3 regions of the Chryseobacterium sp. CS3K3.1 genome follow, and region 3 is predicted to be linked to each of the others. Evidence: riboswitches for the same ligand, from Rfam matches in the RefSeq annotation. Region 3 holds a riboswitch; each other region holds the start of a gene.

Region 1 (3,144 bases), on a different contig from region 3:
CAATGTTCAATCCTTTCAGGACATCATATTTTTTGGAGAAATCCAGGTTGACAGTATTTTGTGAGAATTCAGATCCTCCCGCATCAAAAGTTCTTGGAGAACCATCTGTAAGTGATGCATTAAAAGTATTGACAACACCAAAACCGAACACATTTTTCCCGAGTGTATTACTGAAATCCACATTCCAGCCCTCCCATTTTCCTTTAATCCCGGCAGCAAGGGAATAATCATTTACAGTGGCTTCAATCTGAGGCAGATATCCGTTGGGAGTAACTGCATTAATATTCCTTTCATTGTTCGGAAGCCTGTAAAATCCTCCTGCATTTCCAAGGCGGTAACTGTAGCCACCAAATGAATAAACCTTCCATTCATCATTCACAGGAATTTCAGAGTTGAAGAAGAGCTGTCCGGACTGTAGCTTAGACTGTCCGGCTCTCAAACTGAAGTCTTTTCTCTCCAATCCTCTGTAATTAAGCTCCTCAGAGGTAAAATCTCTGCCCAATATTTTTTGAAGCTCAGAAATGCTGTTTGCCCCGGAAATCTGAGATTGGAAATCAGGCGCAAAATATCCAACCTTAGTCGCATACTGCTTAATGGTATTGATGATTTGCTGAGTATTGGAAGTATTGGTAATATTTTTATAGAGCCCGTCAATATTCACTCCATCCTGTAATGCCCGGTAATTAATCGCATTATAGGCGTTGAAAATATCTCCTTCCCTCACTCCGGCTCTGGAATAAGGATCACGGTATTGCGCAGAACCTGTAATGTTAAAAAATCCTGATTTTCCTATTTTAGCTCCATAATTAAGGTCTACAGAAACAGTCTGTCCGTCTACCCCTCCGGAGAAATTGTTGGCAACTGGTGAGGCATATCCACCTAAAAATACCTGTCCGGAAAGTCCCAGCCTTTTTTTCAGTCCGAGGTTTATCACTCCCGCAATCGCATCAGAGCCATACTGGGCAGCAGCTCCATCCCTTAAAACCTCTATTTTTTCCAATGCAAAAGCTGGAATTGCATTAAGATCGGTTCCCACAGAACCTCTTCCCGGTGTAAGGGTAACATTAATCAGTGAAGACTGATATCTTCTTTTTCCGTTGAGTAATACCAAAACCTGATCCGGTCCTAACCCTCTCAACAGTGCCGGATCCACAAAATCAGTTCCGTCATTTACAGTATGTGATGTGGATGAAAATGAGGGTACGATATAGTTTAAAGCCTGGCTGATATTATTCGTCGGGCTCTGTTTTAAAATTTTAGATATATTAATGATATCCACCGGAACAGGAGTATCCGTCAAAGATCTTCCGGAACCCCTTGATCCAAGGATAACCACATCATCTATTTTCTTTGATTGTAAAGTGTCCGTCTGTGCGTAATAAAATGAAGAAATAAGCACGATAGAAGGAATAAAAATTCTTTTTTTGAAATTATGCATGTTTGTTGTGTACTTTTTTGTTGATGAAATTTGTTTTTTAAGCAATACAGATCCTGTAGCCCTAAATTGTAAGGTTACCATAGAATTCGAAATGTTTGTATTATTTTTTAGAAATAGAAAAGGCTAGAAACAACAACACATGCGCATGTAGAAATGGCATGAGAACATATCAGAGTAATGAAGGCTCACTTCATGATCTGAAGAATAAAAAATTACTGATGGAATGTGATTTCCCTTGTCTTTAAACATTTGATTTTAACTTTTAAAACAAAAATTCAAGATGGGAGTAATGACAGAATGATAAACATTTTTTCCGGAAGATCCGGCTTATCGATTGCAGCACCTTGCTTGTTTTTGCAGGTTGCTATCCCATCTAGAGATTCTTGATAATTACCCGGCAAAGATATAATTATTTCCGAAATAAAAAAAATTTAGCCTAAATTTTCGATTTTCAACATTTTAGCGTAACAAATTATCTTTTTCAGCGTCTAACCGGATAACAGTAAAAACATTATGAAAAAAACAATTTTCGCTTTATCCTTATTAAGCTCCGTTCTTATTTTTTCTCAGGAAAAAAGTAATAAACCTCAGGAAAAGCAAATTGAAGGCGTAGTCATTACCAAAACTAAAAAAGCCGTTGAACAAAAAGCAGACCGTACTATTTTTGACTTTTCTGAGCAGCCTCAGCTGAATAACGGAAACGTCCTGGAAGGAATTAAAAAACTTCCGGGACTTGTATCTACCGATATTGCCGGGATGATGTATCAGGGAAAAATGCTGGAAGTATATCTTAACGGAAGACCTCTGAACATCACTTCCAATGAATTAAACTCCTTCCTGGAAGGGATGCCCGCCAATTCCGTAGAGAGAATTGAAGTGATCACCCAGCCAGGTGCTGAGTTTCCGGCAACTTCCGGAGGTGCGATTATGAATATTATCACCAACAAAAACGCTAATAAATATTTAACCGCTACCTATTCTGGAAATTATTCTTTCACAAATTATGACAAATACAGAAGCAGAACGACTAACTCTGTTAACTTAAATGCCAGAAATAAATACTTCGGGTGGCAGCTGAATGTTGGGCAGAATTACCGTGAAAGTATGCTGAATGGCCAGCAGGATGAGCTTTTGAGCAGTCATACCGATAGATATGCACGTGGATATTTTGCAAAATCCGGATTGACTTTTGATTTAGGGCAGGACAGGTTATTATTGAACTATGATATTTATCACAATAATAATGACAACTATACTTTAAGTGACGGGCATGGAGATTTACCGTTCAAGAGAAATCCGAAGGATTTAAAAGAAGCTTTTTATACTTCTTCTGACGTTGCCCATACCAATAATTTGAGACAGGAAGCGGTTGTAACCTATCAGAAACGTTTTGCTGACAAATCTCAAAAACTGGATTTCCAGTTTGGGTATACAAGATCAGACAGCAAATTTTCTCAGGATAATTACTTTCAGGATGGGACGTTTGTAGCTTATCCCAATGAGCCTCTTGATAGCCCTACCAATGGATTAAAAGATATTCTGAATAATAAATCTGTGATGAATATTGCCAACTTCAAAGTAGATTACGCACAGCCGATCAAGCTTCTTGATGGTGGGAAAGTAAGTTTTGGAGGATTATATGAAAGACAGGATTATGATACAGAAAGTTTTAGACTGACCAATCTTGAATATCAGAGACAGACTGC
Region 2 (3,144 bases), on a different contig from region 3:
AATAATATCCTTGTTGTGCAGATGATTCCACTCCGTATTTCTTACATATTCATTGAAATTTCTTGGCGCTTCAAAATTGGGATCACCTTTCAGCCATTTTCCGATATTATAATGATAAAACTGTTTGTTCCAGAGAAGCCCGGCAAAAGCCTGTCTCTGTACATTTCTCTCATCTTCGTTAACGGTATCACTCTGAATCTCCTGATAAAATTCTTCAGCTTCAGCCTGCCGGGTATTGAAAATTTCATCAAAGTTTTCAAAAGGCTCATCGGCTTCATCCGGGCACAATCTGAATTCAAAAACCTTTGATTCTCCGGCTCCGATAAGCTCATCAATCAGAAAAGAAGCCTTTGTTCCTCTTTTTTCGGGATTTACCGTATCCGTTTGATGGATAATATAATTATTAATTCCGTCTTTGAAATAAGTGTTTTCAACTGCAGGAGCTCCGTAAAGCTTAGAAGTATTGGTTTCATTATCACAAAATACACTTTGTGCATTTGAATTTCTGGAATACAGCTTCTTTATCGAAATACTGTCGTGGGCAATATTGATACTTCCGTCATGAGAAACATTAAGTTCTGCCTTATAGGTGTTGTATCCCCATTTCCAGTTATTTCTGAACCATGCTGTAGGTGCCACCACGATAGGTGCCTCATGCTGGCTTCGGTTACAGACTGTCACCCTGGCCAGAATATCATTGTGATCGGCTTTACAATATTCTATGAAAATATCAAAATATTCATCATTATCAAAAATCCCGGTGTCGAAAAGCTCATACTCAGGTTCCTTTTTGCTGCGTTTTCCATTTTCAGCAAGAATGTCATCATAAGGAAACTCATTGATCGGGTATTTATACACCATTTTCATATAGCTATGGGTAGGCGTATTATCCAGGTAATAAAAGATTTCTTTGATGTCTTCCCCATGGTTTCCCTGAGGATTGCTCAGGCCAAAGAACCGTTCTTTTACCATTTTATCTTTCTTGTTCCAGAATGAAAAAGCAAAACATAAAAGTTGCTTTACATCGGAAATTCCGGCAATGCCTTCTTCACCCCAGCGGTAGGCATAGCTTTCGGCATTATTATGATTGGTGAAATTCCAGGCATTCCCGTTCGGGCTATAATCTTCACGTACATTTCCCCACTGCCGGTTGCTTACATAAGGTCCCCAGTTTTTCCATTTGGTATCTTGTAATCTATCTTTTTCGGCGGTCATATGGCATCATTTTTCAATACGAAGTTAGTTTTTTTGAGAAGTAATTCCAATTTTTTTCATCTGAACAATTATTAATATGGTCTTGGAATACTTGTATTTAAGGGCTTTTTTAAATATTAAAATAATTTTTTTTTGAAATTAAAAGAAAAGAACTACCTTTGCACCATTCGTTCATTCAAATATTGAAAATGTTATCAAGAAAGGTTGAGGGATTAGACCCTATGAAACCTTAGCAACCCTTTGCGCAAGCAAAGAAGGTGCTACGTTCTACCAAATAATTTTGGACAGATAACTCACTGAAGTTCTTTTTCAGCCATTTCCTGTGGCATTTTCAATTGTATTAAAATTTAATAGAATTGAAAACAGAACTAAACTATATTAATCTTTCTTATCAAACTCATTCCCAAAAGGAATACCATATCCCGTTGAGCTATCAGCTCTTTGGGAAAGATCTGTTTACAGCCCCTGTTATCTTAATCAACCATGCTCTCACCGGAAACTCAAATGTATCCGGAGAAAAAGGCTGGTGGAAACAGCTGGTAGGGAAAAATCAGATTGTTGATACTGATCGATATACTGTTCTATGTTTTAATATACCCGGAAACGGATACGACGATTTTTTAATTGAAGATTATGAAGACTTTACTCCTTCAGATATCGCTGCGATATTTCTGAAAGGGCTTGAAGTTTTACAGATCAAAAATTTATATGCCATTATAGGAGGCTCTCTGGGAGGAGGGATTGCCTGGGAAATGCTTGCCCAGCAGCCTGATCTTGCTGAGATTTTTATTCCTATTGCCTGCGATTACAGAACGCACGACTGGCTTCATGCACAGTGTCTGGTTCAGAAATTTTTATTAAATGATAAGGAAGAACCATTACAGAAAGCAAGAATTCATGCCATGTTGTGCTACAGAACACCGCAGTCGCTCAATGACAGATTTCAAAACCAATATAACCAGGACAAACAACGCCTGGAATCAGAAGACTGGCTGGTTTATCATGGTAATGCACTAAACGAAAGATTTAGTTTGAAAGCGTACAAATTGATGAATCATCTCTTAATGAATATAAATGCTGCTGATACAGCACTGGAGAACATTCAGGCACGAATGCACATGATCTCCGTAGATACAGATTTATTTTTCCCGGCTTCTGAAATCCGAATGTGTTTTGAAAACTTAAAAGAGAAAAATAAAGATGTTTCTTATCACGAGATCCAATCTATACACGGGCATGATGCCTTCCTAATGGAATATCAACAATTAAATAATATCATTAAAAACATTTTATAGAAGTAATGAAAAATGCTAACGAAATAAAATTTTTGAAGAACAGATCAATCGTCAAATTTGAAGGAGAAGATTTCCTGGGAGAAATCGGGATTGACGGACGAATTTTTAAAGCGCTTACTTTGGCGCGTATCAGTGTAGGAGTAATCTCTCAGCAGGCCATAGAAAACGGAATTTCTATTCTGGTTCATGAAAATGATGCAGAAAAAGCAGTTGCCTGTCTTATTGATGAATTTGAGGCAGAAAGAAAATCAGGAAAAGTTTCTCAGATTTATAGTATCAATAATGTTTCTGTGATTGGTTTTGTAGCAGAAGATTTCAATAAAGTTTTTGCTGAGCTGGCAAGAAATAATGTTTTCCCGTTACTTTTAAATCAGGTGGCAGGAGAAAACAGAGTCAATATCGTAGTGACCTCTTCGCAGGATGAAAAAACAAGAAATATCATAGAATCTGAAATTTTCAAAAAGCCGAAGACCGTTCATCTGGCCATTATTGGTCACGGAAACGTAGGGAAAACCTTGATAGAACAGGTACTTGAATCTGCAGAAGAAATTAAAAAACGTAAAAAAATAGACCTTAAAGTAGTTGCAGTAGCCAACTCAAAGAAAATTGCCTTCAACAAAAAAGGGTTTGATGC
Region 3 (3,144 bases):
TGAAGCGTTCCTTACCTTACACCCAACAATGTATTCTAAAACATTAATTGGTAAAATGAAGGAGCACGGAGCTAAAGCTTATCTGGTGAACACAGGTTGGAATGGTACCGGAAAGAGAATTTCTCTGAAAGATACCAGAGCAATCATTGATGCCATCATTGACGGTTCTATTGATAATGCTCCTAAAACTCAGGTTCCGATCATGAACCTTGAAATTCCTACTGAATTGCCAAATGTTTCTACAGGTATTTTAGATCCTAGAGATACTTATGAAAGTGCTTCAGAATGGGAAGAAAAAGCAAAAGATCTTGCTTCAAGATATATCAAGAATTTTGAGCAGTACTGTGATACTGAAGAAGGTAAGAAGTTAGTTGCTTCAGGACCTCAATTGCAGGAACAAACTATTTAATACTTACCAATCAACAAACAAAACGCCTCATCAATGATGAGGCGTTTTTTATTCATATTTTTTACAGTTTTCAATCAACTCATTCTGTTCATCCAGTTTTAGAACTGTTAATTTGATTGATTCTTCAGTTAGAGATTTTATGATGATAAAGTGCTTTGAAGAAAAATAAGACTCTTCATCTAACATCTTATCTAAATACTTTGGAGTTGTGAAGGTCATCCAATATTTTGCTTTATCAGAAAATGTAATGGTTACTTCTATGGCATCAGATTCAATATTTTCTATTGTATCATCTATGTTAATCGAAATTATTTCCGGTTCATTATTTAAACTAAAATAAAATTTCGAATACCATCTCAGCCTTCCTTCATTATTTTGAATCCTTACATTTGCATCATTTATTTCTTTAATAATATAGGATTCTCTTTTTGTTAATTGACCGGAATAGACCCCAACATCTTTACAGTAAATTTTATCATTTATTTTCATAAATTTATCGATAACTAGCTGCGGGAAATTACTAGAATTATTTTAAACTTAATAAAGCCAATCTATACCCATCCATCCCAAAACCAGATAAAACCGCATCCGTATTGGCTGCCGTTACAGACTTCTGCCTGAATTCTTCTCTTTTGTAGATATTACTGATATGAACTTCAACCTTTGGTTTTCTGATGTTTTTCAAACAGTCAGCTATTGCATAAGAATAATGGGTAAAAGCTCCCGCATTAATCACAACGGCATCAAAGTCATCTTCCTGAAGCTTGTTGATAAGCTCTCCTTCAATATTTGACTGATAATATTTTAATTCATGAGATTGAAACTCGGATTTTAAAATTTCCAAATAATTTTCCATAGAAACATTTCCATAGATTTCAGGTTCTCTTGTGCCCAACAGATTGAGGTTAGGGCCATTGATGATTAAAACTTTCATTCTATAAAATTAAAAAGTTTTTTTAATTAATTACATAAAAATTAAGTGATGCTGAATTTTTATTCCATTGAATTATTGATAATGATATTTGTCATGTGTGAAAAAATGATAACAGTCGCAACTCCTTATTGTTATGGCTTTTATTAAAATTTTATGTTAATTGTTAAAATATTATCATGAAAAAAATATAAGTCTACTTGTTTTGTAGACTAAAAGTTTTTAGCTTTGCAACCATATTTCGATCGGCTTATAAAGAAAGATGGAGGGAACTGACCCTGTGAAGTCTTGACAACCTACCCGTGGGCAAGGTGTTACATTCAGCCTTTTAAGGAAAAATAAGCATTTGGTTTATCGTATTTATCGATGCCCTTTGCTGACTTTTCTGCAAAGGGCAAAATTTTAATATATGGTAAATAAAATTGATTATGATTAGTAAAAAATTATTTAGTGCCCAAGTATGGATTCCTCCGGTTGCTGCTTTCTTTCTGGGAGTCACCAGTGTAAATGCACAGAATTCCAGACTGAAAAAAGATAGTCTTCATGAAAAGGAGCTTGATGAAGTAGTTGTGGTAGCTTACGGAAAAGCAAAAAGAAACAGCTATACCGGTTCTGTAGCCACCATTTCCAGTGATAAAATCAATAACAGACCTGTCACCAATATTACCAAAGCATTGGAAGGGCAGGTTGCAGGGATTCAGACTACCAGTGCCTCAGGGCAGCCGGGTGCGGTTTCTACTATCAGAATCAGAGGAATCGGTTCCATCAGTGCTTCCAGTGATCCTTTATATGTAGTGGATGGAATTCCTTTTGACGGAAATATTAACTCTATCAGCCCAAGTGATATTGAATCCATCAGTGTTTTGAAAGATGCTACAGCAAGTGCTCTGTATGGTTCAAGAGGGGCAAACGGGATCATCATCATTACTACAAAATCAGGTAAAAAAGGAGAAGCAAAAGTTAATTTTAATATCAGCCAGGGATTCTCAGGAAGAGCTGTCAAAGATTATGAACAGGTAAACACAGATCAGTACTTTCAATTATATTGGGAAGCGTTGAGAAACGGATATCAGTCCGGTAAAGTTTCTTCCCAGCAGGCTGCTCAGATGGCAACAGATAATCTTGTTTCTACTCTTGGAATTAACCCATATGGAACTGCTTATCCAAAACCGGTGGGAACAGATGGGAAATTATTGCCTGGTGCTTCACCACTCTGGAATGATGACTGGAGAGATATTCTACAGAGAGTAGCATCAAGAAACCAGGTGGATCTTGATATCAGCGGAGGAAGTGAGAAAAGTAATTACTTCTTTTCCCTTGGTTATCTGGACGACAAAGGTATGGCCATTGAATCCGGTTTTAAAAGATATAATACCAGACTGAAAATTAATTCCGAAGTTAAAAAATGGCTGAATGTTGGAGTCAACTTAAGCTATACGAACAGTATTCAGCAGGCGCCTACTTCTTCGGATTCAAAAGCGAGCAATATCATCAATGCCGCAAGATTCATTCCTTCATTCTATCCTTATTATGAAAGAAATGCTGACGGCACTTATGTTTTGGATGCTGATGGAAATCCTATTTATGATTTTGGAAAATACAGGCCCACAAATGCACTTCAAAATCAGAATGCTGCTGCAACGTTGCCTTTAGATAAAAACGAAAATAAAGAAGATAACTTTTCAGGAAAAGGATTCATGGAATTCACCTTCTTGCCGGAGTTAAAATTCAAGACAAGCTTCTCTGTTGATCTGGTGAATTATAACGGACATTATTATTCAAATCCATTACTTGGGCAAGGAGC

The links. Region 3 has a riboswitch for S-adenosylmethionine ahead of AC5YGI_RS00300 (SusC/RagA family TonB-linked outer membrane protein). Riboswitches for the same ligand answer to the same signal wherever they lie in the genome.
Region 1: it holds a riboswitch for S-adenosylmethionine, as region 3 does, so the genes downstream of both, AC5YGI_RS09580 (TonB-dependent receptor plug domain-containing protein) here and AC5YGI_RS00300 (SusC/RagA family TonB-linked outer membrane protein) in region 3, are expected to answer to the same signal.
Region 2: it holds a riboswitch for S-adenosylmethionine, as region 3 does, so the genes downstream of both, AC5YGI_RS16755 (alpha/beta fold hydrolase) here and AC5YGI_RS00300 (SusC/RagA family TonB-linked outer membrane protein) in region 3, are expected to answer to the same signal.

The regions. Positions count from the first base shown of each region.
Region 1 covers NZ_JCAKRV010000008.1:91,326-94,469, reverse strand. The annotation lists gene AC5YGI_RS09580 (TonB-dependent receptor plug domain-containing protein) at 1-1,438, opposite strand, end outside; SAM-I-IV-variant riboswitch at 1,736-1,833, opposite strand; gene AC5YGI_RS09575 (outer membrane beta-barrel protein) at 1,952-3,144, shown strand, end outside.
Region 2 covers NZ_JCAKRV010000018.1:93,583-96,726, forward strand. The annotation lists gene AC5YGI_RS16750 (MGH1-like glycoside hydrolase domain-containing protein) at 1-1,215, opposite strand, end outside; SAM riboswitch class I at 1,404-1,510, shown strand; gene AC5YGI_RS16755 (alpha/beta fold hydrolase) at 1,572-2,510, shown strand; gene AC5YGI_RS16760 (ACT domain-containing protein) at 2,516-3,144, shown strand, end outside.
Region 3 covers NZ_JCAKRV010000001.1:68,189-71,332, reverse strand. The annotation lists gene pckA (phosphoenolpyruvate carboxykinase (ATP)) at 1-409, shown strand, start outside; gene AC5YGI_RS00310 (hypothetical protein) at 458-898, opposite strand; gene AC5YGI_RS00305 (type II 3-dehydroquinate dehydratase) at 936-1,343, opposite strand; SAM riboswitch class I at 1,588-1,685, shown strand; gene AC5YGI_RS00300 (SusC/RagA family TonB-linked outer membrane protein) at 1,769-3,144, shown strand, end outside.